3 regions of the Aeribacillus sp. FSL K6-1121 genome follow, and region 3 is predicted to be linked to each of the others. Evidence: riboswitches for the same ligand, from Rfam matches in the RefSeq annotation. Region 3 holds a riboswitch; each other region holds the start of a gene.
The links. Region 3 has a riboswitch for cobalamin ahead of NSQ61_RS00415 (ribonucleoside-diphosphate reductase subunit alpha). Riboswitches for the same ligand answer to the same signal wherever they lie in the genome.
Positions count from the first base shown of each region.

Region 1: another riboswitch for cobalamin. It lies ahead of NSQ61_RS08920 (ABC transporter substrate-binding protein); the one in region 3 lies ahead of NSQ61_RS00415 (ribonucleoside-diphosphate reductase subunit alpha).
Region 2: another riboswitch for cobalamin. It lies ahead of metE (5-methyltetrahydropteroyltriglutamate--homocysteine S-methyltransferase); the one in region 3 lies ahead of NSQ61_RS00415 (ribonucleoside-diphosphate reductase subunit alpha).

Region 1 is NZ_JBBOPS010000001.1:1,820,906-1,828,934, reverse strand. Features, by position in the region: gene NSQ61_RS08925 (N-acetylmuramoyl-L-alanine amidase) at 1-1,203, opposite strand, end outside; cobalamin riboswitch at 1,409-1,589, shown strand; gene NSQ61_RS08920 (ABC transporter substrate-binding protein) at 1,694-2,668, shown strand; gene NSQ61_RS08915 (FecCD family ABC transporter permease) at 2,631-3,692, shown strand; gene NSQ61_RS08910 (adenosylcobinamide amidohydrolase) at 3,694-5,157, shown strand; gene cbiB (adenosylcobinamide-phosphate synthase CbiB) at 5,154-6,137, shown strand; gene cobD (threonine-phosphate decarboxylase CobD) at 6,097-7,176, shown strand; gene NSQ61_RS08895 (bifunctional adenosylcobinamide kinase/adenosylcobinamide-phosphate guanylyltransferase) at 7,170-7,739, shown strand; gene NSQ61_RS08890 (cobyric acid synthase) at 7,736-8,029, shown strand, end outside.
Region 2 is NZ_JBBOPS010000001.1:3,381,041-3,389,069, reverse strand. Features, by position in the region: gene qoxB (cytochrome aa3 quinol oxidase subunit I) at 1-955, opposite strand, end outside; gene qoxA (cytochrome aa3 quinol oxidase subunit II) at 979-1,944, opposite strand; gene nfsA (oxygen-insensitive NADPH nitroreductase) at 2,438-3,187, opposite strand; cobalamin riboswitch at 3,586-3,785, shown strand; gene metE (5-methyltetrahydropteroyltriglutamate--homocysteine S-methyltransferase) at 3,924-6,221, shown strand; gene thiE (thiamine phosphate synthase) at 6,421-7,071, opposite strand; gene thiM (hydroxyethylthiazole kinase) at 7,088-7,894, opposite strand.
Region 3 is NZ_JBBOPS010000001.1:83,445-91,473, forward strand. Features, by position in the region: gene crcB (fluoride efflux transporter CrcB) at 1-316, opposite strand, end outside; gene NSQ61_RS00410 (ribonucleotide-diphosphate reductase subunit beta) at 867-1,910, opposite strand; gene NSQ61_RS00415 (ribonucleoside-diphosphate reductase subunit alpha) at 1,923-4,187, opposite strand; cobalamin riboswitch at 4,324-4,502, opposite strand; gene NSQ61_RS00420 (Hsp20/alpha crystallin family protein) at 4,636-5,076, opposite strand; gene NSQ61_RS00425 (globin-coupled sensor protein) at 5,420-6,709, shown strand; gene NSQ61_RS00430 (ABC transporter ATP-binding protein) at 7,083-7,787, opposite strand; gene NSQ61_RS00435 (ABC transporter ATP-binding protein) at 7,780-8,029, opposite strand, start outside.

The DNA.
Region 1 (8,029 bases), 1.7 Mb from region 3:
GGCAAGAACGCCTTCTCTCGGAGTGGAAAAGCTTGCTCCTGTAACATTTGGACCGGTAGCTCCGATTCCGGCAAAATTGTTTTGATTGCGATTGACTACTCCCGTAAAACGGAAATAGTTCGTTTCATGAATTGCTTGTGCAAATGCGATGTCGCCGCGAATTCCGTAGGATTTGCTTAATTGTTCATACAAATCGCCCAGCTGAGGTGCGCTAGGATTTGTTTTTTCTACATATAAATCCAAGATTGTTCCCGATACGAGCGTTTCCCCTAAAATAGGGATATCCCTTGAATCGGGAGAAGGGGTTTTCGGTTGAGGTGTTGATGAACGGGATGAATCTGTCTTTTGGCCTGATTGTGCCGTTCCTTGTTCTGCAGGGGTTAATATAAATGCATCCTTGTATCCTAATTGAACAAGCCTTGCCAACTGGTCTTTTGCATTTTGCAAATTTTTAAATGCTCCTGTTTGAACGCGGAAATAACTTGCTCCGTCCACCATCGCAGCGGAAAGGAAACTATCAACATTTTTTCCTTTCAGTTCATTTATCAGCTTTTCTGCATTTTCTCGGTTTTTAAAGGAACCGGCAATGACTTTGTACATCCTGCTGCCTGCAGCGGGCGATGGCTGCGGAGTTGGGGTGGTGCGTGTCGACTTTCTGGGCAAATTAAGCGCTTTTCCGATTCCATCGGCTAAGCTTGCTGCATAGTCGCTCATAAAGTCAGACGATGTTAAAAGTTTGATGTCATTCGAATGGTCAATAAACAATGTTTCCAAAAGAACCGCAGGCATTTTTGTTTCTCTTAATACGTGAAAATTGGCGCTTTTTTTGCCCCGATCCTTTACGCTATATTTCGGACCGATGACGCTCATAATTTGATCATGGATGACGGACCGGTATTGGATCGTTCTTGGAGAGGCCCCTCCGTTATAAACATAGCTTTCAAAACCTGTTCCTCCGCCGGCATTAATATGAATGGAACAGAAAAAATCAACATTCTCTCGATTAGCCATGGATGATCTTTCTGACAAACCGACTGTTCGATCGTCTGTGCGCGTCATGAGCACGTTGACTTGGTAATGTTCAAGTAAATGTTGTCTTGCCAAGAGGGCAATAGTCAACGTAAAATCTTCTTCCTCATAATTTCTATAGGTTGCGCCGGGATCGCTTCCTCCGTGGCCAGGGTCTAAAAGAACGGTTGTCACTGCAATATCCTCCTTCGTTTTCAAACATCCAATTCGCTTGTCTGCAAATATTTTATTCAAGTAATGGAAAGGAAGTTCAAAAAAATTTTATTTTTAGCGAAAACTGTATCGAAATCCAAAACATTTAGGTCAATTTGTCGATTTTTTGCATTTTCTTCCTACCAGAATTCAATCAAATCATGTATAATACATTTCGTCATAACATTATACCAAAAAGCAAACAGGTGCCGGCACATAGCTGCCAGCTTAAAAGGGAAGTTTGGTGAAAATCCAACGCGGTCCCGCCACTGTGAATGGGAGCAACCTGGGAAAACCACTGTTTCAACGGGAAGGTCCAGGAAGCGATGACCATGAGCCAGGAGACCTGCCTGTTTGAGCACACCTAAAACCCTACGCGGATAGGGAGGTGTTTGAAAACAATACATATGTACGTTTTCAGACATCTTCTTATCGAATTCAAGAAGATGTTTTTTATTGGAGGAGGAAAATGATGAAAAAACTATCTGCACTATTTTTAGCCTTATTACTTCTATTTGGAATTGCGGCTGGATGCGGCCAACAAAATACATCAGAGCCGTCTGAAAACAAAAGCAATCAAAAGACGGAAGAGACGGCTTCACAATTTCCGGTGAAGGTCAAGGACGGTTTAGGAAATGAGGTGACGGTAAACGAAAAACCGGAGCGGATTGTTTCGCTAATTCCAAGCAATACTGAAATTGCCTATGCTTTAGGGTTGGGTGAACAAATTGTCGGTGTAAGTGATAATGACAACTATCCGGAAGATGTTCAAAACAAAGAAAAGGTTGGCGGGATGGAATTTAATGTTGAAAAAATTATTTCTTTAAAACCGGATCTTGTTTTAGCGCATGCTTCCAGCGCCCATAACTCGCAGGAAGGGCTGAAGCAGCTGAAAGATGCGGGAATAAATGTTTTTGTAGTCGAAGATGCCCAATCATTTGATAAAGTGTATGACTCCATCCAGACAATCGGCAAAATTACAGGGACAAGTGACAAAGCCGAAGATATTGTGGCTGAGATGAAAACGAAACTGGCGGATATTCAAGAAAAAGGAAAAACGATTCCGGATGATCAAAAAGTGTCTGTTTTTGTCGAAGTGAATCCCGCACCACAAATCTATACGACTGGAAAAGGAACGTTTATGGATGAAATGCTAACGATCATTGGAGCAAAAAATGCAGCGGGCGATCAAGAAGGCTGGCCGCAAATGACGGAAGAAGCCGTTGTAAAACTGAACCCAGACGTCATTGTGACGACATACGGCTATTACGTCGATAAAGCTGTTGACCAGGTGTTGGCACGCAAAGGATGGGAAAATGTATCAGCGGTGAAAAATAAACGGGTTTACGATGTGCATTCCGACTTGGTGAGCCGCCCAGGCCCAAGATTGGTTGAAGGAGTAGAAGAACTTGCGAAAGCAATTTATCCGGATGTCTACAAAAAATAAACATGTGGTCGCCTATACGGCGACCGCTTGTTTTCTTATTTTTTCCGTCTTTTTAGGAATTTCTATCGGAACGTTTCACATCACGTTTAAGGATATTTTCCAAATAATTTTCAATCAACTGTTTCATACTGGTTTGGCGCCGGACATTGATGAAAGCATGAAAAGCATTGTGCTTGATATTCGACTTCCTCGTGTCGTTTTAGCCGGACTTGTCGGAGCCTCGCTTGCAATGGCGGGGGCTTGTTATCAAGGGCTTTTGCAAAACCCTTTGGCAGATCCTTATACGCTCGGTGTTTCATCAGGTTCTTCTTTAGGTGCTGTACTTGTTCTTTTTTTCGGCATTCAAATTCCTTTTTTCGGCTCATTCACTTTGCCGGTTGTCAGCATTTTTACGGGTTTTTTAACGATTTTGGCTGTGATTTTGTTCGCCAATTTCATTGAAAAAACGATGAGGATTGAAACCATTGTGCTGACCGGAATTATTTTAAGTTCCTTTTTAAGTGCTTTCATTTCGTTGATGATTGCCCTGACAGGAGAAGAATTGCGACAAATTGTCAACTGGCTGTTAGGAAGCGTTGCGATGCGCGGCTGGGGATACGTTTTGATGCTTTTGCCGTTTTTTTTAATCGGGTCCATTTTGATTTTTGTAAACGGAACAGAATTAAACGCTCTGTCCTTTGGCGAAGAAAAGGCGAAGCAGCTTGGGGTCCATGTAAAAAGGAGAAAGCTGTTTATTTTAGCATCATCCTCTTGTTTAGCCGGTGCGGCCGTTGCCATCAGCGGAACGATTGGGTTTGTCGGTCTTGTCATCCCGCATGTAAACAGGCTGCTTTGGGGAAGTGATTATCGCCATCTTCTCCCTCTGTCCGCCATTTTTGGCGCCGCTTTTTTAATTTTGGCGGATCTCGTTTCAAGAACGATCGTGTCGCCGACAGAACTTCCGATCGGTGTGATCACGGCTTTAATCGGCGCTCCCAGCTTTGCCTTTATTTTAATGAAACAAAGAATGGAAAGAAGAGGGTAACATGCTGCAAGTCAAGAACATTTCGGGAGGCTATCAAGAGCGAAAGATTATCGAAAACCTTTCCTTCTCAGTAAAAAAAGGGGAAATATTTGGCATTTTGGGGCCAAACGGGAGTGGAAAGACGACACTATTAAAAATGATCAGCGGGATTCTTCCGGTTAAAAGCGGCACGATCGAGCTTGCCGGCAAACCTCTTTCTGCTTATTCTCCGAAAAAATTGGCGCAAAACATCGCTTCATTGCCGCAAATCCCAACGCAAATGTTTGATTATACCGTTTGGGAGACAGTGGCGCTCGGCCGTTATCCTTTTCAAACGGGTTTCTTCAAGCGGTTGACGGGAGAAGATGAACAAATCATCCAAAAGACCATGGAGCAGACGAATATTTCCCACTTAAAAAATAAAGCGATCAATGAATTAAGCGGCGGGGAAAAACAGAGGGTTTTTTTAGCGCAGGCTCTTGCACAAAACCCCGTTTTGCTTTTATTAGATGAACCCACGAACCATCTTGATATTTCCCATCAAAAAATCATGCTTGATCAGTTGAAAAATTGGACACAATCAAATGGATTAACGGTTGTCTCAATTTTTCATGATTTGAATTTAGCAAGCCTTTATTGTGACAAACTGCTGTTATTAAAAGATGGAAAAGCGGTTGCCGTTGATAATCCATCTGTCGTGATGAACGAAAAAACGATTGAACAGGTGTATGGTGTTTCGATTGTCAAACAATCACATCCGGAGCTTGCCCGCCCGCAAATGCTGCTTATACCCGAACAGAAACAGGAAGAAACATATAAAGTGACAAAAAGGGACATTGTTCAGACGAAGGAACTCATCTATTTAAAAGCGGCATCGCCGCTCAAAACCCTTTCATCTGCCATTATTGGCGGAGGATTTGGCTGGCACAGCACTTTTGTCAACCGTCATGTCGATAAAAGCTACAATTGTCAAGACAGCCGTTCGGAAATGGCCGATTTTCTGCAGAAAAACGGGTTTGATCAACATGCAACAGTCGCCATGATGACCGCGGCTTGTTTGGAAGATGGGGTAGTCAGCGAGCTTGAAGCAGAAGGAGTCTCCGTTGTCATTGTTGTGACAGCAGGACTTTCCAATGCAGTGGATGCAGCAAATAGTATAAAACGGAATGGCATAGCTTCAGGGACGATCAATACATGGATTTTGATAAACGGACGGTTATCTGATCAAGCATTTATTGAAAGTGTGATGACGGCAACAGAAGCCAAAACGAAGGCGCTGGCTGATGAAAAAGTGTTGGATCCTGTCTCCAATACGATTGCAACAGGCACTTCAACGGATAGCATATTAGTGGCTGCCACGCAAAAGGGCATTTTTCATCAGCACGCTGGCACGATCACAACACTTGGAAGATTGGTCGGCAGGGGGGTATATGAGAGTACAATTCAAGCGATTCAGCTAAATAAAAAAAGAAGGGGAAGGACATGACAGAACATGTAATTGCGATTATGCTGGCGTTTGTAATCGATCAAGTCATCGGGGATCCGAAAAATGCCCCCCATCCCGTCCGCTTGTTTGGCTGGTCTATTGCGTTTTGCGAACGGCGCCTCAACAAAGGGCGCTTTAAGAAAGAAAAAGGTATGGCGATGATCATGCTGGTCGGTTTATTTTTTATGCTGGCCGCTTTTTCAATTGTGTCATTTTTCTCTAGGCTTCACCCAGCAGCGGGCATTTTTGCGGAAGCGGTGATCATTTCTTTTATGATAGCGGAAAAAAGTTTGCGGGAAGCAGCTTTGGCAGTTTATGAACCGCTTTGCCAAAAAAATCTCGTTTCGGCAAGAGAAAAGCTGTCATGGATTGTCGGCCGCGATACGGCAGATTTGCCAGAATCGGAAATCGTTCGGGGAACGGTGGAAACGGTAGCGGAAAATACGAGCGATGGCATTACCGCACCGCTTTTTTGGGCGCTGTTCGGCGGAGCTCCTTTTGCGGTTTTGTACAGGGTCGTCAATACTGCGGATTCGATGGTAGGCTATCAAAACGAGAAGTTCGCTGAATTCGGGTTTGCTTCCGCCAAGCTGGACGATTTGTTGAATTACCTTCCGAGCCGTCTGACAGCTTTCATCATGGTACTTGTCAATCATCCGGCAAAAGGGATTCAAAAGCGGGAATGCTTTTCCATTCTGAAAAGGGATGCGCGCAAACACCCCAGCCCCAACAGCGGATTTCTTGAAAGCGCCATGGCTGCTTTGCTGGGTGTATCATTAGGGGGAATCAACCGTTATCAAGGGAAAATTTCTAATCGCCCTAAATTGGGAGACGGGGTTTATTCGCTAGAAGCAAAACATATTCACGATGCTATTGATATTATGAAGAAAACAGACAGGTTTTTCTTGCTATTTTTCATGATCGGAGGTGTATGCTTCGATGCTGCCATCACATGGAGCCAATCCATCTTATCTTTATAAATCATTGAACATCCGGATGCCGGAAAACATCATCGATTTCAGCGTCAACATCAATCCTTTCGGTCCGCCTGAATGCATCCGCAAAAACTGGGATCGCTTTTTTCCGTTTGTTGCCGATTATCCAGATCCTGATATGGCGGAATTGCGAGCGGTAATTGCCGGAAAGGAAAATGTTTCGCCTGAAAATATATTAATTGGAAACGGTGCCGCAGAACTTATTTTTATCATTGCAGCCGCCTTGCTGCAAAATGAAGACGTATTGATCGTGGAACCGGCATTTTCAGAATACCGAAAAGCATGCGAACCGTTCTCAAAGAGGATTTCATCCTATGTTTTAAAAGAGGAAGACAATTGGGAGTTGAACGTTGAGGAGCTAAAAACGGCTCTTTCCGGGAAAAAAGCGGTTTTCCTCTGCCACCCCAACAATCCGACAGGCAAAGTATTTAACCGGGAAACATTATTGGAAATCATTCGTGATGCCAAAAAGAAGCATGCGTTTGTCGTTCTGGACGAAGCATTCTATGATTTCGCCTTGGAAAACGTATCAATTCTGAATTGTTTATCATCTTTTTCCAATGTGATCATTTTGCGTTCTTTGACCAAAATGTATGCCATTGCAGGTTTAAGACTTGGCTTTTTGTTTGCCGATGAGACGGTCATCCAGAGACTAAAAAAATTTCAGGTGCATTGGAGCGTCAACGCCATTGGACAGAGGGCGGGAATAGAAGCATTAAAGGACGAAGACTATGTTAAAAAAACAAAAAGAATGATCTCTCAAGAACGGAAGCGAATGTTTGAACATCTCCATGAACTTGGTTTTGTGGTGGCGGACAGCTCTGTCAATTTTTATTTGTTAAGAGAGCAGCCAAAAAAAGATATGCTGCCTTTGATCCGCTTTTTATTGGAAAGAGGTATAGTGCCTAGACATACATACAATTTCAACGGGCTTTCCGGCAAATACATTCGTTTGGCGGTTAAGAGAAAAGAAGAAAACGACCGGCTTCTTTCAGCGCTTAAGGAGTGGAAGGACAAGTGTTGATCTTTGTGACCGGCGGGGTGAGAAGCGGGAAAAGTTCGTGGGCAGAACATTATTTGACGGTTAAAAAGAATCAGGCCAACCGCCTTGTTTATATTGCAACCTCTTTTCCATCAGACGAAGAAATGACAAAACGAATATTGCAACACCAGCTAAAAAGAGCCCAAGGCAAAGAAAAATGGCTGGCAATTGAACAGACGAATGATGTCGGCAAGTTGTCGAAAAAACTGCAAAAAAATGATTTTGTGCTGCTGGACTGTTTAACAACGTTGTTGACGAACGAACTTTTTTTTCATGAACAACATGGTGAACGATGGCAGGCCGCTTCTTTTCGCCAATATGTGTTGGAAAAAATCATCCGTGATCTATCTGAGCTGCAAAAAAGCTGCGAGCTATTTTGCATCGTCTCCAATGAGGTCAACTGGGAATTTCCAGCGCGGTCAAATGCAGTGTTCCAATATGTTCGCCTTCTCGGCCATCTCCATCAACAAATCGTTGAACGTGCGGATTTGGCGGTCAGAATGGAATTCGGCATTCCAGTTGCTATGAAGGGAGAACTACAATGAAAGGGATCATGATTCAGGGAACGGCTTCTGATGTTGGCAAAAGTTTCATTGCCACGGCATTTTGTGCTATTTTTCACAAACTTGGCTACAAGGTTGCTCCGTTTAAATCACAAAATATGTCAAACAACTCATATGTCACATTGGATGGAAGGGAGATCGGCAGGGCTCAAGGAATTCAGGCAGAAGCCGCCGGCACGGCGGCCTCCGTCTATATGAACCCGATTTTATTGAAACCGAAAAGCGATTGCACTTCGGAAATCGTCTTGCTTGGCAAAAGCTATGAAACATTA
Region 2 (8,029 bases), 3.3 Mb from region 3:
CAGAAATCGCCACCATGGACCAAACCATGGCTGTATAACCGAAAAGACGTTTTCTTGCAAACGTTGAGACAACTTCCGAAAAAACCCCAAACGCTGGCAAAATGGCAATATACACTTCCGGGTGCCCCCAAATCCAGAACAGGTTCGCCCAATGCATTGGCACTCCATCGCCTGAAAGCGTAAAAAAGTGAGTGCCAAATATTCTGTCCAACGTCATTAATGCTAAAGCAACCGTCAATACCGGAAAAGCGAAAACAACCAATATAGACGTAATAAGTGTTGCCCATGTAAACATCGGCATGCGCATTAAAGTCATTCCAGGAGCTCTCATTTTTAGAATCGTTACAATGAAATTAATACCGGAGATTAATGAACCGATCCCTGAAATTTGCAATCCTAATAAATAATAATTTTGGCCCGGCCCCGGGCTGAGTTCATTTCCAGCAAGAGGCATGTATGCCGTCCACCCTGCATCCGGTGAGCCGCCGATCACAAATGAAATGTTGAACAGCAAGGCGCCAAAGAAAAACGTCCAGAAGCTGAGTGCATTCAAATACGGGAACGCCACATCTCTAGCTCCAATTTGGAGAGGAACTGCAATGTTCATGATCCCGAATATGAACGGCATTGCCATAAATAAAATCATAATGGTTCCATGTGTAGTGAAAATTTCATTATAATGCTGTGAATCTAAAAACGTATTATTTGGCACTGTCAATTGGGCGCGCATTAAAAGTGCGTCTACGCCCCCTCGGAATAGCATTAATACGGCGGAAATAATATACATAATCCCTATTTTTTTATGGTCAACAGTCGTTAGCCACTCTTTCCACAGCCATTTCCATTTTTTAAAATAGGTTAATACAAAAACGATACCAATAATTGTTAATACAATGGCTGCATCCGCCATATATATAAGGGGTTCGCCGGTAACGAAAAATTCATCCCATTTCACAGCACGTTCCTCCTTCCTTCCGATTAATGTCCTTCGTGCTGATGGCTTTCATGTTCACGATTATCATGATGATCAGATTCAACTTCCTCCAATTTTATGGTACCGTGCTTTTCTTTTGCAGGGATATTGTCTAAATGCTCACCTGGTTTCGCAAAATCAACCCACGCCAAGTGTGTTCCAGAAAAAGTCAATTTATCTTTTAAAACTCCGACTTGGATGATTTCGTTAAATTGTTTTTTCGTCAGCAATGGAGCTGATGCTTGTGTTTCTTTCACCCATTTATAAAAATCTTCTTTTTCCATTGCGTTCACATCAAATGTTTGATGGGCAAATCCTTCTCCTGTAAAATTTGAATTCCGCCCTTTAAACGTACCGACATGATCAGCCTGCAAATAAAGAGTCATTCCCATTCCAGCCATATTATATTTTTGTCCGCCCAACTCTGGAATCCATAAAGCGCTCATCCCGCCGACAGCTGTCAATTTAAATTCAACTGGAACATCTTTTGGAATGTTGACATAATTGACTGTTTCAATATTTTCCTCCGGATAGCTGAAAATCCATTTCCAATCGGCTGCTGTCGCATGAATTACAATTGGTTCAACTCCTCTAGATTCCTTCGGCGGTTTTTCAAGCTCAAAAGTCGCCTTAACCGTTGGTATCGCCAATGCAATGACAATCAACACAGGAATAGCTGTCCAAATGATTTCCAGAAGTGTATTTCCGTGCTGGTCAGGAGGCTCATAATCAAGATTTTCCGGTCTCTCCCTGTATTTCCATAAAATAACGGCAAACAGCACAAAGATGACAACAATAATAAACAGCATAAACCAAATTGACCAAAGGATTAAATCCTTTTGAACCTCTGCAACAGGTCCTTTCGGATTTAATAAAACAAAGCGTTCACTGCAACCTGTCAACAAAAAAAGCAATGACAGTGGTAAAACCTTCATAAACAAGTTCAACCATTTTTGTTGTTGTGCCGGCATTTTCGATCCCTCTCAAATCAGAAATGTTTTAAATTTTCATAAAAAACCGACTTAATCGATTCAAAAATTAATTGAGTTGTAAATGAACTTTATCACATTTTTATCGAAATAAACTTTAATTCAAAAAACAGTCAAGAAACGATAAATTTTTTGTAAAATTTTTGCCACGAATCTGACACAATATAGAGAAATTCCGTTTTTTCAGGGAATCTCCTCTATATTTTCCAAATAAAAGCTGATGGGAATGTATTCGAGGGATATACGTGAAGAAGCTGAAAAATGACGTTTTCATCTGATTTCTTGAACCGATGTATCATTCTAAATTTGCCAAGTTGCCAAGTGAGGAAATAAGCAGAATGAGTTAGCAGCCGAGTCAGGGGAAAAATAAACAAATTCACGCTGAAAGGAAGAGTTCGGATAAATGACTTACATACAATTTTCTGTTCAAAAATAAAGCTCCTATCTTCATAAAATCGAGATAGGAGCTGAAGCTTTAGTTTAAATTCAATCCTTTTTTCTCAACAAATTGCTTCATGTACATTCTTGTCGGATTCGAAAGCATGCGAGCCATTTGACCAGTCCAAGTATCTTTGCGAATCCCGTTTGTTCGCTGATCATAATAATTGGATACTATTTCATTATATTGTTCAAGCTCGCGCACATATGCTTCTTGATCTTGCTTATATTCTTCCTCATGATAAATATGCTCAAAAGGTATTCTTGGTTTTTTCGCCGTTTCTTTTGCAGGGTAGCCGACAGTTAATGCAAAAAGAGGAATAACCTTGTTTGGAATTTTCAACAGCTTCGATACTTCTTCTAAATTATTGCGGATGCCTCCGATGTAGCAAATGCCGAGTCCCATTGACTCAGCCGCCAACGCAGCATTTTGAGCGGCCAGTGCAGCATCAATGAGAGCTACCATAAATTTTTCAGTGCTCCTCAATGAATCTTCTACATTTTTGCCTTCCATTTCACCAATGACTTCATGACGGTGCAAATCAGCGCAAAAAATAAATAAATGTCCGCTCTTCTCTACGTAAGCTTGGTTTCCTGCCTGTTCAGCGAGCTTTTTTTTCGTTTGTATATTTTTCACCCCGATAATGGAATAGGCTTGCATGTAACTTGAAGTTGAAGCGGCTTGGGCGCATTCGACAATTAATCGGATTTGCTCATCTGTCAAAGGCCGATCCTCAAAATGACGAACGGAACGGTGATTTAAAATGGTTTTGATAATGTCGTTCAACATAATCATCCTTTCTATGGTCTCACTTATTTTTTGAAAAATCACACTTCTTCCAATCCAAGTATTAACATGAAAATGCTTCTCTTTCAAATGATTCGTATTGAAAAATACGTTTTTTACAGCTCCTTTTTCAGTGAAGGCTCCAAGCACCTAATTTTACCATCGTATCTCAAACTATTCACTACAACGCTCCTGTATTGTAAACAACAAAATTTTTCAAATTTACGTTATTAGAAAAATTAAATTTTAAAAACGACCCTATAAACATTTCGCAATTTGTATGCGAATTTCTGCTTCTGTCCATTGATTTCCCAAAATAGGGCAGCACTTTTCTGAACCTAAAAAATAGGGATTGAAAAAACAAAAAAAATCATCTATTCTGATAATTATAGTTTCATATAGTGTTCCAAGCAGCAGGTGCGTCATATTGCGTCGGCAATATGCGCTTAAAAGGGAAGATTGGTGAAATTCCAACACGGTCGCGCCACTGTGATGGGGAGCTTTTGGCCATCATCCACTGTTTCAATTTTTGAAATGGGAAGGAGGATCGAAAGCGATGATCCTAAGTCAGGAGACCTGCCTGTTGTATGCACTGCCACCTACGCGTCATAGGGAGGAGTGATGAAGCCATGTTGAGATTTAAGCCCTTCATGTATCTCAACACGAGTTAGAGTCCACAATTCCCTCTTTCACGCGTAAAAAGAGGGTTTTTATTATGTGTTGAGATACAAATCAAATGGGGGTGTCATTATTGACATTAATTAGTTCAAATCTTGGCTATCCAAGAATTGGTGAAAGAAGAGAATGGAAAAGAGCGCTGGAATCATTTTGGAACGGAAACATTTCAGAAAGCAGCTTGGAGGAAACATTAAAAGATATACGTCTTCTCAATCTGAAAAAACAGAAGGAAAAAGGAATAGACCTGATTCCTGTCGGAGATTTTTCATTATATGACCATGTCCTCGATACTGCTTTTATGTTTGGGTATATTCCTTCTAGATTCCAGCATATGGAGCCGACTTCATTAAAAACATATTTTGCAATGGCTAGAGGCTCTGATGAAGCAGAAGCAATGGAAATGACCAAATGGTTCAACACAAACTACCATTATATTGTTCCGGAGCTTGAAAATAAAACGCCGGCGTTAGTAAAGAACCGTCTGCTTGAACTTTTTCAGGAAGCGAAAAACGAGCTGAATATTGAAGCAAAACCGGTTTTGCTAGGTCCAATTACTTTTTTAAAGCTGGCAAAACAATACGATCAACACGATTTTCATAAACATTTGTCTGCTTTAATTCCTGTTTACGTCCAATTGTTGACGGAACTTGCTCAGGCCGGTGCGAAATGGGTGCAAATTGATGAGCCGATTCTTGTACAGGAGCTAGATGATTCATCGATTCCTTTGTTTAAAGAGGTATACGATGCTTTCCACAAAGCGCTTCCTTCGTTAAATATCATTTTGCAAACATACTTTGAAAGTATAACCCATTATCAAGAAATTGTGTCTCTTCCTGTCGCTGCAATTGGCCTGGACTTTGTACATGATCATGGCGTCAATCTGTCGAACATCAAAACGCTCGGCTTTCCGAAAGACAAAATTCTCGCAGCTGGTTTGATCGACGGCCGCAACATTTGGAAAGCATCCTTAGTATCGAAAGCTAAGGAAATCGATGATCTTGCGCAATATGTAGATATTGATAGATTGATCATTCAGCCTTCATGCAGCTTGCTTCATGTACCTGTTACAGTTCAAAACGAACAGAGCTTGCCGTCCATATTGAAAAATGCTCTTTCCTTTGCTGATGAAAAATTGGATGAAGTAAATGAACTCGCTCAATATGCAAAAGGGAAAAGAACGATCGATGATTTAAAACAATATGACCGCTCTTATACGGATTTTATCCATTCTTCCTTTCGGACAAATGAGAAGGTTCAAGAGGCCGCCAAAAATATCGGAGCATATCCAACGAAACGCTTGGATTATACCGAACGGCAAAAACTGCATAAAAAAAGATGGAATCTGCCGATTTTACCAACTACTACGATCGGAAGCTTTCCGCAGACGAAAGAAATCCGGCAAATCCGCTTAAAATGGCGGAAAGGCGAATATTCAAACGAGCAGTATGAATCGGTCATCAATAATGAAATAAAAAAATGGATTGACATTCAAGAGCAGCTCGGTTTAGACGTATTCGTCCATGGGGAATTTGAACGGACCGATATGGTCGAATTTTTCGGGGAAAAATTAAATGGAATTGCTGTTACGAATAACGGCTGGGTGCAATCATACGGGTCACGATGCGTGAGACCGCCGATTATTTACGGAGATGTAGCATTTGATCAGCCGATGACCGTAAAAGAAAGCGTATATGCACAATCACTGACAAGCAAGCCTGTTAAAGGGATGCTGACAGGACCTGTCACGATCCTAAACTGGTCATTTGTGCGCAATGACATCGACCGTATAAGCGTTCTTCGCCAGCTCGCCCTTGCCATTCGCGAAGAAGTGCTAGCTTTAGAGAAAAATGGAATAGGCATGATTCAAGTTGATGAGCCTGCATTACGTGAAGGATTGCCTCTGAAACAATCAAAACAAAAAGAATATATCGAAGGAGCTGCTGAAGCCTTCAAGCTCGCCACCAGCTCTGTTCGTCCGGAAACACAAATCCATACTCATATGTGCTATTCGCAATTTGAGGATATCATGGAGGCAATTGATGACCTTGATGCGGATGTCATTTCTATTGAATCTTCCCGAAGCCATGGAGAGCTTGTTCATGCTTTTGAAACGTATCAATATAAAAGAGAGATTGGCTTAGGCGTATATGACATTCACAGCCCGCGAATTCCATCCGTTGAAGAAATGGCAAAAAATATCGACCGCGCCTTAGCAGTGCTTGACGTGCGCCAGTTTTGGGTTAACCCTGACTGCGGACTAAAAACAAGATCAGTGGATGAAACGATTAGTGCTTTAAAAGTCATGGTCGAAGCTGCGAAAACCTATCGAGAAAAAATAACTGCTGCACAAATTTAAGAAAAGTATGGCCCGATTCTCTCAGCAGTCAAATCCCGATAAAACCGGCAGAAATGTCAGTTTCTATACTTTCATTTAAAAAAGGAGCCTTGCCGCTCCTTTTTTACGTTTATAAAAGAAATCCCCTTTCGCCGACTTTCAAAAGCCGATCCTATATGTAAATATTTTATATCCACAAAATCTTATTGAAAAAAATGTTTCACATCGTTGCTTTCTTCAGTTGAGCTGCACTTTCCTTAACATCATCCGCTAGACAAATGGCAGAAATGACGGAGATGCCGTCTGCTCCGCTAGCGATCACCTGACCGGCGTTGGCGATGTTGATCCCGCCAATTCCGACAATAGGGATGTCGATCCCTTGTTTGCGCATGCTTTCAATCAATTTTGGACCTTGTGGCTTTTTTGCATCCTCTTTCGTGTTTGTAGAAAAGATTGGCCCCACACCGATATAATCAGCGCCTTGGACAACCGCCTTTTGCGCCTCTTCAATTGTATGTGCAGAAACGCCTAAAATTTTGTCACCGATTTTTTTCCGGACAAGATCAGCCGGTTCATCCTCTTGCCCGATATGAACGCCGTCTGCATCTAGTTCAATAGCCAGATCAACGTCATCGTTGACAATAAATGGAATGTGATGTTTTTGGCAAATAGCCTGCAGCTCTTTTCCAAGCCGCCATTTTTCTTCGCCTGTTAAAGCCCACGCACCTTTTTCACGGTATTGAAAAAGCGTAATTCCGCCTGCAATCGCCTCTTCAAGCACATCAGCAGGCTTCCTTTTGCAGTTTACACTGCCCATAATAAAATACACCTTTAGCAGCTCCCGCATTTTATTTGCCGACACTCGCGCCATGTTTATCACCTTTGCTTTATTTTTTTATAAAAGACCCTTTTTTCAGCAACTCGTCTCCCGTCACCTTTGCCAGCTGGTTCAATAATTCGATTTGAAAGCTTCCAGGACCTTTTTCTTCCGTTAAATCAAATGCGATTTCTGCAGCGACCCCATAAGTGACGAGGCTGGCTACTGAAGCAGCAAGAAAGTCCTTTTCAACGGCTGAAAAAGCACCGATAATGGAAGTCAATAAACAGCCTGTTCCGGTAACTTTTGTTAAAATTTGATGGCCGTTTTGAATCAAATACGTTGTCTTCCCATCCGTTGCCACGTCTTCTTTTCCGGTAATGACTGCAACTGTATTCAGCTCTTCGGCCGCTTTTTTGGCCAGCGAAACAGGATCAGCAGCTGAATCCGCCGCATCCACCCCTTTCATTGCAAGCTTTTCACCTATCACATTGGCAATTTCAGGTGCATTCCCGCGAATAACTGAGATGCGAACCTCCTTTAATATTTCCCGAACAGCTTCCGTCCGGTAAGGGGTGGCGCCCGCACCGACAGGATCTAAAATGACTGGAACCCCGTGTTCATTCGCTGATTTTCCTGCAATGATCATTGCTTCGATTACTTCAGGAGATAATGTGCCAATATTTAAAACGAGCGCGCCGGATATTTTCGCCATATCCGCAACCTCTTCCTTTGCATACGCCATAACCGGAGAAGCGCCGATCGCCAGCAAACCGTTTGCAGTAAAGTTGGTGACGACGACATTCGTAATGTTGTGGACGAGAGGATTTTGGGCGCGAACCTTTTCTAGCGCCAAAATCAATTGTTCTTTATTCATTTTCTCACTCCTTCTAGAAAGCTAAAGCACCTTGTCCAAGCTGCAAAGTGCATCATGGATTAGAAATTATTCCAACAACTGCCGTAATTCCCCAACAAATTCGAACGATAAGACAGAAGAATTTGTATTTTCAGG
Region 3 (8,029 bases):
AGCTTGACAATGTATACATAATGGCTGTTTCCCATTTATCGGCAATCATCAATTGAATGTTCTCAAAACTAAAAGTTGAAAATGTTGTGAATGACCCGATTAAGCCAGTACCGATCGCTGTGGCAAAATGGGGAGGAAATCCTTTTATTTTAAATACATATTCAGTCAACCATCCTAAAAGAAAACTTCCAGCCAAATTGGCTAAAAGTGTCGCTGCTGGGAAAGATCCGGTCCAAAAGCTGGAAGTCCATAGGCCGACACTGTATCGAAGGCAGGCACCTGCTATCCCGCCCAAACCGACTAATAAATAAATCATTATATTCACCTCGCAATGGTGGAAAACAACATAGTTCTTTTTAGCCAATATCGTGAAAACTATATTTCTTTTTTTAGGGCATCGCCTTTGTAATTGCTTCTATAATGAACGCAATACAAGCTAAAAAGATGGTCAGTAAAGTTGAACATAACAATATGTTTCTGATGACGACAGCAGCTTTGTCGCATCTGCTGAAAGTTTGAAAAGAAAAATATACAAAGATGCCTAATAGAATCGAGGCAAACCAACTTATAAAGCCTGTTTTTGTAGCTAATTTTTGCCAATCAAACATCCAAAAATATAGAATAGCGAAATGAATTGTTACTAACAAAATTGACATTATGATCAAGGTTGATTTTAACATAGATCCCCTCCGCACATATTATACCATGGCATGGAAAAATGGGATGCTTAGGTTCCCAAAAAGATAAGCTCTTTTAAAAGAAAGTATTTGCTTATCGAAAAATTCATTCATAGCATTCCTTTTGGTTTGGCAGCAGATAAAAAAACGGGCAGTCTCTGCTGCCCGTTATCATGAGAACGTAAATTTTTACAGCTCATCAAAGCCGTTATCAATTGTGTTGACTTTTGTATATTGTCTCGATTTTTGTTCAAAGAAGTCTGATTTTCCTAAGTCCACTTCTTCGTAAGCCCGTATCCATTTCAAAGGATTTGTCCGATAGCCTTCAAAAGGACGTTCGAATCCCAGCTGATTGGCACGGAAATTCGCATAAAATTTAATATAGCTCTCCACATCTTTTAAATGCAGGCCTTCAATGTCATTGCCGATAATTACACCGGCCCATTCGATTTCCAGCTCGGCTGCTTTCAGAAATGTTTTCGAAACGAATTGTTTCAGTTCATCTGTATCATATTCAGGATATTGCTTCAGCACCGCTTTGAAAATTTTTTCAAACAAACCTACGTGTATTTGTTCATCACGGTTAATGTAGTTAATCATCGTGCTAGTGGCTACCATCTTTTGGTTTCTGGCTAAATTATAAAAGAATGCGAAACCGGAATAGAAAAATAAACCTTCCAGTATGACATCAAAGACGATCGATTTCAACAAATTCTCCACATTCGGATTTTCTGCAAATGCTTTATAACCGTTGGTGACAAATTCATTTCGCTTCCTTAAAACCGGTTCGTTCCGCCAATATTCAAATACTTCATCCTGTACGTTTTTAGGCACGATGCTTGAGAGAATATACGAATATGAATGGTTATGAATCACTTCCTGCTGGGCGAGCAAAATCATTAAGGCGTTTATGCTCGAGTCTGTAATATAATCGGCAACTTTTCCGGCATAATCGGTTTGAATGCTGTCTAATAAAGCTAAGAGGCCGATAATTTTTAAAAATGCGTCCTGTTCTCTTTCTGAAAGCTCAGGAAATTGCTTCACATCTTGAGCCATATTAATTTCAAAAGGTGTCCAAAAGTTTGCAAGCATCCGTTTATATTTTGGATATGCCCACGGGTAGGCGACATCATCCCAATTGAGCACGTTGGAACATTTTCCGTTCACTATTGCTGTTGAACGGTTTGGTGCATCAGGATCCATAATAATTCGTTTTGTTAATGTTTGCTCCATATTAATTCCTCCTTAACTTGCACATGATTCACATTCATAAATGTCGCTTGATGTCGAACGGACATAATACGTTGTTTTCAATCCGGATTTCCAAGCAGTCAAATGAAGCTCCAGCAATTCTTTCGCTTTGATCGTGTTTAGAACGTAAAAGTTGAACGAAATGGACTGGTCAATATGTTTTTGACGCACCGCATTTTGTTTAATGCTCCATGTTTGGTCGATCAAATAAGCGGATTTATAATACCAAGTCGTTTTTGCATTTAAGTCGGGAACGGTAACTGGAATTTTGTAGTCTTTCTTTTCCTCTGAATAAACTTTTTGGAAAATTGGATCGATGCTTGCTGTGCTTCCGGCTATAATGGAGGTCGATGCGTTCGGTGCGACCGCCATTAAATAGCTGTTGCGAATCCCAAAAGTCTGCACTTTTTCCTTTAATTCCTGCCATTTTTTTGACGTATAACCGCGGATTTCAAAATATCGCCCTGTATCCCACTCCGAGCCTTTAAAGAGAGGGTATGCGCCTTTTTCTTTTGCGAGCTCCATACTCGACTGAATGGTTAAATACGCAATTTTTTCATATAATTGGTCGACAAATTGGACTGCCTCGTCGCTTTCCCATGTAATTTCCTTTAGTGCAAATAAATGATGCATGCCAAACGTTCCAAGACCGATTGCACGGTATTTTTCATTTGTAAGCTTCGCCTGTAATACCGGAATGTTATTTAAATCGATAACGTTGTCCAGCATCCGCACTTGAATAGGGATTAAACGTTCCAGAACGTTGTCTGGGACAGCCCGTGCCAAGTTGATGGAAGAAAGGTTGCAGACGACGAAATCGCCGGGCTTTTTCACAATGACAATTTTTCCATCTTCAACATATTGTTCTTCAACAGTAGTAGCACTTTGATTTTGCGCAATCTCTGTGCATAAATTGCTGCAATAAATCATGCCGGCATGCTTGTTTGCGTTTTTTCGATTCACTTCATCCCGATAAAACATAAAAGGCGTTCCCGTTTCAAGCTGGCTGATCATAATCCGTTTCATTATTTCAATCGCAGGCACTTTTTCTTTAGATAAGGAAGGATGATTCACGCACTCAAAATATTTTTCCCGAAAGCTGCCGTTACCTTTTTCTTCATCATAATAATCTTCCAGACTGAATCCCATGACTTTGCGAACTTCGTGGGGATCGAACAAATACCAGTCCCCGCGCTTTTCAACTTGCTCCATAAATAGGTCAGGAATGCATACACCTGTAAATAAATCATGGGTGCGCAGCCGTTCATCTCCGTTATTTAATTTTGCATCAAGGAAGGCGAAAATATCTTTATGCCAAACATCCAAATAAACGGCAATTGCTCCTTTTCTTTGGCCGAGCTGGTCGACGCTCACCGCCGTATTATTTAATTGCTTCATCCAAGGAATGACACCTGATGAAACTCCTTTGAACCCCCGGATATCGCTTCCGCGGCTTCTGATTTTCCCTAAATAAACTCCAATGCCTCCGCCGCTTTTAGAAACATTGGCAATATCAGTGTTCGAATCATAAATGCCTTGAAGGCTGTCGTCTACCGTATCAATAAAGCAGCTTGAAAGCTGACCGACTGATTTTCCTGCATTAGCCAATGTCGGTGTTGCAACCGTCATATATAAATGGCTCAATGCCCAATACGCTTCCTTTACAAGATGCAAACGTTTGGATGGATGCTCTTTCATCATTAACGTCATAGCGATGATCATAAAACGTTCCTGTGGAAGCTCAAATGTTCGTTTATGAAAATCTTTAGCTAAATACCGGTCGTAAAGGGTCCTTAATCCGATGTATGTAAACAGCTTGTCCTTCTCAGGATCAATGGCATTTCCCAGCTCCATAATTTCCTCTTTTGAATAATGCTCTAGCAAAAGAGGGCTGTAGATTCCAAGATCGGTTAATGTTTCGATTAACAAATAAAAATCGCCGTAGCCCGGTTGGTTGTAATTTCTGTTTTGGCTCGCTTCATGGTAAATTTTTTCAAGAAATACGTGTGCAGCTAAAAAAGTCCAATCCGGCTCACTTTCCGAAATGTTTGCTAAAGCTTCAATAATCAGCAGGTTTGTAAATTTTTCAAGATCATCAATCTGCTGGTATTGTAAGGTTGTCAGCACTCTTTCGCTGTATTCATGAAAGGAAAGGGACGGAAACTTTTCTTCAAGCTGCCTTAGATAAAGCTCCAAATCGCTCCTGTTAAAATGATTTTGAAAAACCTCGTATAGATTTAATGCTTTCGTAATATTCATCAAACATCCTCCTTATCAAAATAAAAAATCGCTCAGGAAGCTGAGCGGATCAAACGATGATTAAAAAGGAGGCAGTTTACAAGGCGAAACTACTCCATTCAAACCATCGTTTCATCTTCCCAACCCCCGAAGAATTAGAAACGTTCGGACAAAGGCAGGTCTCCTGACTCGTGCTTCATCCTACTTTGAATCCTTCCCATACGAAACGTACAGTGGATTATTCATTTCGTAGCACTCACAGTTGCGGGGACAGTTCCGGATTCTCACCGGATTCCCTTTTAAGCTGAAAACAGCACCTTTGTCGTTAGGTTTTCAATATATAGTATTTAATTGTTTTTGATTACACAATATATAGATTTTTGATGTTATATATTCATCATAATCGTACTTGGCGAAAATTGCAATAAAAAAGTGAGGCTGATTGAAATTTTGCAACCTCACGAAACAATTAATGAAACTGAATATCAATTTTCTTTTTGTTGTTTTCGGTTTGTTTTGGAATACGGATTTCCAGAACGCCATTTTTATATGTCGCGCTCACTTCTTCTTCTTTTACATTTGCCGGCAATGCAACAGCACGGTGAAACCGCCCGATAAACCGTTCGCGTCTATGCATTTCTTCTTCCTTTACTTCTTTGCTTCTTTGAATTGTGCCACTGATCGTAAGAACGTTGCGATCAAGATGAATGTCAACGTCTTCCTTTTTTTCAAGGCCGGGCAAATCACACGTAACAATTACTTCATTAGCAGTTTCATGAATATCAAGCCGGGGGGTATTCATAGTCTCAAAGTTTTCAAAAAAATGCGGGAAGCCTTCAGAAAAAACGCGATTCATGTTTCGTCTAAATTGGTTGATCTCAGAAAAAGGATCGTAAGGAATGAGAGCCATATGATTGTTCCTCCTTTGATTTTTTTACAGAAAATATTATTTGTGTTGTAACCGAGAAATATTCACCAAGCAAAATTCCAATTATTGTTTTCAATGTCCGGTGTATCCAAAGTTATTTCGGAATAGAGCTCTTTCAGATTTTTACTATTTATAATCGCCTTTAAACATGTTTTTCGTCAACAGTAATCTTTAGTTTTATAGAAAATATTTCATTTTCGAATATTGAATGTAACGAATTTGAATAAATTTTAAAAATTAATTGAAAAAATTGTTGATCATCTATTTTTAATTGCCGATATATACAATGGACACTAATAATGAATTTTGAAGGGGAAATCAACCAATGTTTAAAAAAAGAAAACAAGTTCCATCACTTTTTGAAAAACAAGTAGATCTTCAACAAGTAAAACTTGAAGTGACTGATGAAAAATATCAAAGACAATTAGCGATGGTTGGCCTGACAAAGGATGATCTTATTTGTACTCTTATATTAAAAGATGCGATTGAAGAAAACATAAAGTTTATTATCGATGCATTTTATGATGCTCTCCATCAAGAACAATTTTTGATTGACATAATTAATAAATACAGCTCGATCGAAAAGCAGAAGGAAAGATTGAAAAAACATGTGCTGCTTATGTTTAGCGGATCCTTGACAGATGAAGATATAACAAGAATGAAGCGGATTGCTGTAGCCCACGTCCGCATTGGATTAGATACGATTTGGTACATGAGTTCATTCCAGCAATTACAGAAATCAATTTTTTCCGTTGTTGCGAAAGCGTGTCCATCGAAGGAAGATTATCATAAAGCGGTGGTCACCATTGCAAAAATGTTAAACTTTGAACAGCAAATTGTGTTGGAAGCATATAATGAAGAGTATTTAAAAAGACGGCAAAAAATCGAAAAGGAAAAACAGGAGCTTCATGAAAACATCGCCCAAACCTCCATTCGTCTTGCTGATCTTATTGAATCAGCCAATTCAGCTATACAAAAAATTAACGAACGATCCAAACAATTTGCCTTAATTGCAGTTGATCGTTTTGAAACAGCGGCATCAACCGAAGCAGAAGTCAGTTCAAGGAGAGAAGACTTGAATTTTCACTCCGGTTTAATGGTCAATATAAAAGAACGGACAGATGATATTGCTTTAAAAATAAAGTCGCTTGAACAAACTTCTGAAAAAATTAATCATGTCGTCTCGATTGTTACTTCTATTGCTGAACAAACTAACTTGCTGGCTCTAAATGCCGCAATTGAATCAGCGCGTGCAGGGGAATACGGGAAAGGATTCGCTGTTGTTGCTAGTGAAGTGAGAAAGCTGGCGGAAGAAACAAAAAATTCCGTGCTTGGCGTTTCCAATTTAATTGAGGAAATCAGAGCGAAAATTAACGATATCGCTTCATCTATTGTGGAAGTAACAGAGCTTACAGGCAATGGTTCGCAAAGAATGAAAGAGATGAACCAATTCTTCGACAATATTTTGTATGCCTTCGACAAAAATAAAGAACAAACTGAAAAGACGAAAAATGAACTCGAAAACTTTGCTGAAATCATTGATGATATAACAAATTTCATTGCGCAAATCAATGAGACTTCAGAACATTTAAAAAAGCTGGCCAATCATATATAAATTCTTTTTCAGACGCTTGAGCCCCATCATTCCGAACTTAGGAGAGATGGGGTTTTTATTGGTACTGAACCATAAAATAGATATATGAAAAGGAGGGCGGCCGGGAGATGTTTGCTTCATAAATCACCATACCGCCTGTACCGTCGGCAAATCCGCTTGTTGCAAATGTTTTTCCTTCTTTTTCTGGATGAATCACAAAAAGCTGAACAAGTACTTTGGTTCTGTACAAATTTAATAGTACGAGGATCTATAAAAATTGTTTGCGCAGTTCTAACATCGTTATCGTTTTGCTTGGAGATTAAAAAAATAAGGATATATGCTCGTATATTGAACATATATCCTCATATTCTTCCAAATGTTATGTGGTGTTTTTCTATACCCCAAGATATTTATGTTGTATTTCATTATTTTTCATTAATTCATCTGGGCTGCCCTGCCATACAATAGTACCTTTGTTCATAATTAAAATTTCATCTGCTACTTTGCATGCAAGTGATATATTTTGCTCAACCATTAAGATCGAGAGTCCTTCCTGCTTCAGTTTTACAACTATATCGCCGACCTGATCGATAATGACAGGGGCTAATCCTTCCGATGGTTCATCCATTAATAAAAAACTGGGATTTGTCATCAAAGCTCTTCCGATTGCAAGCATCTGCTGTTGTCCGCCTGATAGCTCAGTACCCATATTTTTTTCTCTTTCTTTTAAAACAGGAAATAATTCATATACCCTTTCCAAATCCCAATTATTATTTCGGTCTATTAAATTTTTACGGGCAGCCATTGTCAAGTTTTCACGAATGGTAAGAGAAGGGAAAATCCGCCTTCCTTGTGGAACGAATCCAATTCCAAGGCACGAAATTTGATGAGGCAACAGGTTATTCAGCTGCCGTTCCTTAAATTGAATTTTTCCCCTCCGCGGTTTAAGCAGCCCGGCAATCGTATGAATCGTTGTTGATTTACCTGCTCCATTTCTCCCAAGAAGAGCAACACATTTCTTGCTTGGAACTGAAAATGAAACGCCTTGAAGAATATGACTCGTTCCGTAGTAAGAATGGACATTTTGAAGCTCAAGCATGAGCTTTTGCACCTCCCCCAAAGTAAATTTTCCTTACTTCTTCATTGTTTCGAACTTCTTCGGGAGTGCCGCTTAATATCACTTCTCCGTGATGAAGAACAGTAATTCTGTCAGCAATGGAAAATACAACATCCATATCATGTTCAATAATTAGTATAGATACCGTCCGAGGAAGCTTTTGAATCATTTCAGCTGTCTGTGCAGTTTCTGCTGGAGACATTCCTGATGTCGGTTCATCCAAA